Regions from separate parts of the Actinoplanes sp. NBC_00393 genome, predicted to be linked through region 1. Evidence: riboswitches for the same ligand, from Rfam matches in the RefSeq annotation. Region 1 holds a riboswitch; each other region holds the start of a gene.

The links. Region 1 has a riboswitch for S-adenosylmethionine ahead of thrC (threonine synthase). Riboswitches for the same ligand answer to the same signal wherever they lie in the genome.
Region 2: it holds a riboswitch for S-adenosylmethionine, as region 1 does, so the genes downstream of both, OHA21_RS01205 (aminotransferase class V-fold PLP-dependent enzyme) here and thrC (threonine synthase) in region 1, are expected to answer to the same signal.
Region 3: it holds a riboswitch for S-adenosylmethionine, as region 1 does, so the genes downstream of both, OHA21_RS10150 (GNAT family N-acetyltransferase) here and thrC (threonine synthase) in region 1, are expected to answer to the same signal.

Annotation. Positions count from the first base shown of each region.
Region 1 covers NZ_CP107942.1:7,858,255-7,860,511, reverse strand. Annotated here, with positions in the region: gene OHA21_RS36395 (ABC transporter permease) at 1-778, shown strand, start outside; SAM riboswitch class I at 1,154-1,292, shown strand; gene thrC (threonine synthase) at 1,304-2,257, shown strand, end outside.
Region 2 covers NZ_CP107942.1:276,593-278,849, reverse strand. Annotated here, with positions in the region: gene OHA21_RS01205 (aminotransferase class V-fold PLP-dependent enzyme) at 1-973, opposite strand, end outside; SAM riboswitch class IV at 990-1,104, opposite strand; partial or broken gene OHA21_RS01200 (DUF1684 domain-containing protein) at 1,142-1,929, shown strand.
Region 3 covers NZ_CP107942.1:2,226,992-2,229,248, forward strand. Annotated here, with positions in the region: gene OHA21_RS10145 (hypothetical protein) at 1-655, opposite strand, end outside; SAM riboswitch class IV at 735-849, shown strand; gene OHA21_RS10150 (GNAT family N-acetyltransferase) at 860-1,483, shown strand; gene OHA21_RS10155 (hypothetical protein) at 1,496-1,852, shown strand; gene OHA21_RS10160 (class I SAM-dependent methyltransferase) at 1,855-2,257, shown strand, end outside.

The sequences.
Region 1 (2,257 bases):
CCAACTCGCTCTCGGGTTCATGGTGCTGCTGCCGGTGATCATCCTGCTGGCCTTCGAGTTCGGCGGCGAGAACCGCGGCGACGAGGACGGCGACGGCGGTGGCGCGTTCAGCAGCATCGCCGACCTGGCCACCTCGGGCGGGCTCAACTTCACGCTGTTCTGCCTCGCGGTGTCGGCCGGGTTCCTGCTGGTCGTGGTGGTCGCCCTGTTCTTCGGCGACACCGTGGCCAGCGAGGCCAGCTGGGGGAGCCTGCGCTACCTGCTGGCCATCCCGGTGCCGCGGGCCCGGTTGCTCGGCGTCAAGCTGATCGTCGCCGCCGGGTACTCGCTCTTCGCCCTGCTCCTGCTCGCCGGCACGGGCCTGCTGATCGGCACCGTGCGCTACGGCTGGGGGCCGCTGGGCAGCACCATCGCGGCGGAGATCCCGCCCGCTGAGGGACTGCTGCGGTTGCTGGGCATCCTGGCGTACCTCGCGGTGACCCTGCTGGTCGTGGCCGGCCTGGCGTTCCTGCTGTCGGTGCTGACCGACGCGGCCCTGGGCGCGGTCGGCGGTGCGGTGATGCTCTGGATCCTCTCCAGCATCCTGGACCAGATCACCGCCCTGGGCAGCATCCGCAACATCCTGCCCACCCACTACACGGACGCCTGGCGTGGCATCCTCTCCACCCCGGTCCAGACCGAGGACCTGGCCAAGGGCGCGATCTCAGCGGTCGTCTACGCCGCGCTGCTGTGGTCGCTGGCCTTCTACCGCTTCACCCGCAAGGACGTCACCTCCTGACCGTCCCACCGCCGTCCCCGGCGCCCCGCCGGCGGCCAGCCACCCCCGGGCCGTAGCTCACGCTGGTTACGCCAGCCCGGTTAGACGCCTGGGCTGAGGTGAAGGCAGGGCGGGTGGGGTGGGGTTTGGGGTGAGCGCAACCAGGCACCCAGGTCGCCCGGGGCGGGGAGCGGTTTGGACGCGTAGCGGCCAGCGAGCCGGGCCGGGCCCTCGGCGGGAGCGACGGCCTGTACCCGGCACCCGGATGCGACATTCTGATCTTGAATTGATCTTGGTTGGGGGACAGCCTGCCGGGGAGAGGGAAGTCGCTCACACCTCGGGAACTCGTGATGGCGTTCACGGAATCTCGTCGTAAGGTGTGGGAAACAACTGAATACCTCATCCAGAGGGGCTGAGGGATACGGCCCGTTGACGCCCCGGCAACCACCACGCATGTCTCGATGACGAGGCCGCCGCGTGAGCAGGTGCTAATTCCGTCCCCGTTTCGGCAGGTCGCCGCGGGGAAAGATGAGAGGGAAGGCCTCGATGACGTCTACCGTCAACGCACCCAGCGCTACCACCACCTCGCCCGCTCGTGGCCTCGTCTGTCGTGCCTGCGGCGCGGAGTACCCGCTGGCCGCGCAGCACGCCTGTTACGAGTGTTTCGGCCCGCTCGAGGTCGCCTACGACGAGGCGTCGCTCGCGCGGGTCACCCGGGCCCAGATCGAGGCGGGCCCGCAGAACATCTGGCGTTACGCGGGGCTGCTGCCCGCCGGGCAGGACCCGGCCACCCGGGTGAGCCTCAACCCCGGCCTCACCCCGCTGGTCAGCGCACCGGCCCTGGCCGCCGCGGTCGGCCTGCAGGCCCCGCTGTACGTGAAGGACGACTCGGCCAACCCGACGCACTCGTTCAAGGACCGGGTCGTCTCGGTGGCCCTGACCGCCGCCAAGGAGCTGGGCTTCACCCGGTTCTCCTGCGCCTCCACCGGCAACCTGGCCAACTCGGTGGCCGCCCACGCCGCCCGGGCCGGTGTGCCGAGCATCGTCTTCATCCCGGCCGACCTGGAGCCGGGCAAGATCATCACCACCGCGGTGTACGGCGGGGGCCTGGTCGCCATCGAGGGCTCCTACGACGACGTGAACCGGTTGTGCAGCGAGCTGGTCGAGACCGACGAGTTCGAGGACACCGCGTTCGTCAACGTGAACGTGCGGCCGTTCTACGCCGAGGGCTCCAAGACGCTGGGCTACGAGGTGGCCGAGCAGCTCGGCTGGCGCATCCCGGCCCAGGTGGTCATCCCGATGGCCTCGGGTGAGCTGCTCACCAAGGTGGACAAGGCGTTCACCGAGCTGGTCGAGATCGGACTGGTCGAGGCGCCGGAGGGCGGCTGGACGGTGTTCGGCGCCCAGTCGGCCGGCTGCAACCCGATCGCCACGGCGCTGCACAACGACACCGATGTGATCACCCCGGTGAAGCCGACCGGCATCGCCAAGTCGCTCAAC
Region 2 (2,257 bases), 3.9 Mb from region 1:
CCGGGCCGAACACGCTGACCTCGACCGCCTCGGGGATCGCGCGCAGCCCGTCGCGCAGCCGGCCGAGCAGGGCCTGTTCGTGTGCGTGCAGGGCGTCGCGGTCGGCGGTGATCAGGGCGGCGCAGACCGCGGCCAGGGCGACGGCGCCGAGCAGGTTGGGGGTGCCGCCCTCGTGCCGGGCCGGGCCGGTGGCCCAGGTCAGGTCGTCAGGGCGGTCGCCCACGACGGCGCTGGCGCCGCCGCCGGCCAGGTAGGGTTCGGCGGCGTCCAGCCAGTCGGTGCGGCCGGCGAGCACGCCCGCGCCGAACGGGGCGTACAGCTTGTGGCCGGAGAAGGCCAGATAATCCGCGCCGAGGTCGGCGAGCGAGACCGGGTGGTGCGGGGCGAGCTGGGCAGCGTCGACTATGACGCGTACGCCGTACGCGTGCGCCACATCGGCCAGGCGCCGAACCGGCCACACCTCGCCGGTCACGTTGCTCGCGCCGGTGACGGTGAACACGGCCGGCCCCGTGATGCCGCGCAGCGCCCGCCCGCGCAGCACCCGGTCCAGGGCGGCGACCGCCTCGTCCGGCGACGCCGGGGTGGGCAGGCGCAGCACGTTCGGCCAGGGCAGCAGGTTGGCGTGGTGCTCGCCGTCGAACTGGATCGTGGTGGTGCCCGGCGGCAGGGCCCGGGCCAGCAGGTTCAGCGCATCCGTGGTGTTCCGGGTGAAGATCACGCTGTGGTCGTCGCCGGCGCCGGCGAACTCGGCCACCACGTCGCGGGCCAGCTCGTAGGCGATCGTGGACGCCTGCGACCGTACCCCGGTGCCCCGGTGAACACTGCCGTAGCGCGGCAGCAGCTCGGCCACCGCATCGGCCGCGGCCTGCGCGCAGGGCGCCGACGCCGCGTAGTCGAGGTGCGCGAAACGCACCGTCTCACCGCTGGGAAGTTCAACCTTGAGATCGTCGCCGACGATGTCGAGAGATGGCATGACCGCGCCTCCACGGGTTCGCCGTTTGCCGATGTCGGGTGACATCGGCCCGGTCCTCACCCGGGGCACCCCGTCGCGAACGGAAGGGTTGCCGGCCAGCGAGCCGGGGCTTCGCGCTGGCACTCATGACCTGCTGGGCACGGTAGCAGACGTGGCTATCGTTGGCGCATGACGATCTTGTTCCGGGACGAGTGGGAGCGGTGGCACGCCGGCCACGAGCAGCGGCGCGCCGCCCCGCACGGCTTCCTCGCCATCACCGGGCTGCACTGGCTCGACGCGACCCCGCAGCGCATCTCCGGCGCGCCCGGCGAGTGGAGCAGCGGCCCGGACGGGGTGACCGTGGCCCTGGGCGACGGCGAGCAGCTGACGCTCGACGGCGCGCCGATCACCGGAACCCACCGCTTCGACCCGATCGAGGAGCGGGGCGACGTCACGGCCGGCTACGGCGACGCGGTGATCGAGATCGCCCGGCGCGGCGGCCTGGATGTCGTCCGTCCCCGGCACCCGTCCAATCCGGTGCTGACCGCCTACACCGGCACCCCCGCCTACCCCGCCGACGAGAAGTGGGTGGTTCCGGCCCGGTTCGTGGCCTACGCGTCGCCCCGCCCGACCCCGGTCGGCTCGGTGGCCGAGGGCATCGAACACGTCTACGAGTCCCCGGGCGTCGTCGAGTTCTCGATCGGCGGCCAGGACCTGTCGCTGATCGCCTTCAACGGCTCCGGCCCCGGTTCGCTGTTCGTCCTGTTCACCGACGAGACGTCCGGCCTGACCACGTACGCCGCCAACCGCAGCCTGTTCATCCCCCGCCCGCCGACGACGGCGCGGTCGTGCTCGACTTCAACCGGGCCACGAACCTGCCGTGCGCCTACACCGAGTTCGCCACGTGCCCGCTGCCGCCGGCCGGCAACCGCCTGCCGGTAGCTATCGAGGCAGGCGAACAGAAGCCGCGCTACTGATCTGGGGCTGCCTGCCGCCGCTCACGACTGCTACCCGGCCCGGGAACCCACCCTGCTGGCGGCTCGCACCACCCGGCCGCCACTCAGACGCGTTTCGCGGACGGTGAAGCATGCCTGAGCGGCGGCTCGCGTTGCCCGGCCGCCGCTCAGGCACGCTTCGCGGGTGACGAGACATGCGTGAGCGGCGGCCCGCACCCCCAGCCGCCGCTCAGGCACGCCTCGCCGGGACGGCAGCGCGGTGAGCGGTGGGGAGTCCGGGGTCGGCTCGGCTTCCCGGCCAGGCATGACCGAGTACGTGCTGGGCTGACCGCGACAACGTCCGCCACCG
Region 3 (2,257 bases), 5.6 Mb from region 1:
GGTCTCGGCTGCCCGGGCCCGCGTCGACCGTGACGAACGGTTGCCCGTTGTTGTCGATGCGGTGCACGACCTGGCGGTCCCGGAACGCGATGTGCAGGTCGAGCCGCCAGGTGTAGTCGTTGTCGGCGCCGATCGCGCGGACCCGGATCTGCTCGGAAGCGCCCGGCGCCAGTTCCCGCTCCAGCGGTTCGGTGGTGAACGCGTCTGCTGTGGACGTCGCCCACAACGCCTCGTTCTCGTTGAGGTTGACGTGCAGGAAGGCGGCGGGCGTCCGCTCATCGTCGCGGCATCCGAAGACGTCGACGGCCTGCGGTGGCGTCCGGTCCGCGACCACGTCGGCGCCGGCCAGCAGCAGCGGCTCGGTGTGGGCGCCGATGGTCACCACGAACTCGGTGATCTGATAGTCACGGCCACCGTTCTGCTGCGCCCACGGCGCGGTGCCGCAGCCGTCCGGCGTGTCGTCGACCGTGCCGGCCGGGAAGGCCCACAGCCGGTTCCCGGAACTGCTGTCGGGCTCCACCGCGATGGTGAACCCGACGGGCAACTGCTCCTCCGCCCGGAAGTACCGGAAGTAGACGAAGGTCCCCGCCGCCGCCACCAACACCAGCGCGGCAGCGGCCGCGACCCAGGCCGTGCGTACCCGATTCCAGGCCACGGCTCACCCCCCGTCCCCGCGCCATTGTGGACAGCCCGTACCCCGACCGGCAAGGCGATCGTGCTAGTTTCGCCTCCAAGGTCATGAGTGTCAGCGCCAAGCCCCGGCTCGCTGGCCGGCAACCCTCCTGCGTGGGTGGGGTGCCCCGGGTGATGACCGGGTCCGCCGCATCCCGCGCCGGGCAAGCCGCGAACGGAGGCCGTCGTGTCCTTTCCCGCTACCCTGACCGCGCCCGTCCTGCAGGGCCGCCGCGTCCGTCTGGAGCCGCTCGACCGCCGGCACGCCGCCGACCTGGCCGCGGCTGCTGAGGAGGACCGCGGCTCGTACCGGTTCACCTGGGTGCCGTCGGCCGCCGAGGTGGACGCCTACATCGACGCGCAGCTGGCCAGGGCGGCAGCCGGGAAGCTGCGGCCGTACGCGCAGATCGACACCGGCACCGGCCGGGCTGTCGGCGCCACCGCGTACTGGGATCCGCGTCCCTGGCCGGACGGGACCGGCCTGTGCGCGGTCGAGGTCGGCTTCACCTGGCTGGCCGCGTCGGCGCAGAGCACCGGGCTGAACACCGAGGCGAAACTGCTGCTGTTCGGGCACGCGTTCGAACAGTGGCGGGTGGCCCGGCTCGACCTGAAGACCGACGCCCGCAACCGCCGGTCCCGGGTCGCGATCGAGAAGGTCGGCGCCCGCTTCGAGGGGGTGCTGCGTTCCTGGTCCCGCTCGTGGGCACCGGGTGAGGACGGCCTCCTGCGCGACTCCGCGATCTTCTCCATCACGGCGTCGGAGTGGCCGGCCTGCCGCGCCCGGCTGGAAGCACGCATTGACGTGGTGTGATGCGATCGGGTCATGCCGGCCCGCGGGGAGCAGCTCTACGAGTGCGGGCTGCTCACCGGGCCGGCCGCGATCGCCGAGGCGAAACGCCTGCAGGGCCAGGCCTTCGTGCGGCACGGGCACCTACCGCCGCAGGCGCTGACCGCGCAGGGCTGGCTGCCGTGGCACGACCGGATCGATGCGGGCCGGGTGCGGTGGTTCGGCGCCTACAGCGCCGCCGGCGACCTGGCCGCCGTGGCCCGGAAGATCAGCAGCGATGGTACGGGCGCCGGCTACCCGGCGTGGGGCGAGGTCAGCGGCTTCACCGAGCGCATCCGGGCGGCCGGCCGCGACTGGCACGGGACCGCGGACTTCCTCGACGGTCGGAGCTGAGGATGACCACGCTGTTGTGGGACGTCTACGCCCGCTGTTACGACGTGATAGAACGACTTCAGCCGTACCGGAAAATGGTCGGTGAATTGATGGCCGAGGTCCCGGAAGGGCCGCGCCGTGTCCTGGACGCCGGTTGCGGGACCGGCAATCTGACGCGCGCGGTGCGGGCCAGGAATCCCGGCGAGATCGTGGCGGTCGACCTGTCGCCGGTGATGCTGGACCGCGCTCGCCGAAAGAAGCCCCGGGTCACTCACGTGCGCGCCGACCTGAACGGCGATCTGGCGGAGTTACGCGGCCGATTCGATGTGATTCTGTGCGGCAACGTTCTCTATGCGCTGCCTGATCCCGCGAAGACGGTTGCCGTTCTGAAGGGCCGATTGATGCCCGGCGGCCGGCTGATCGTGA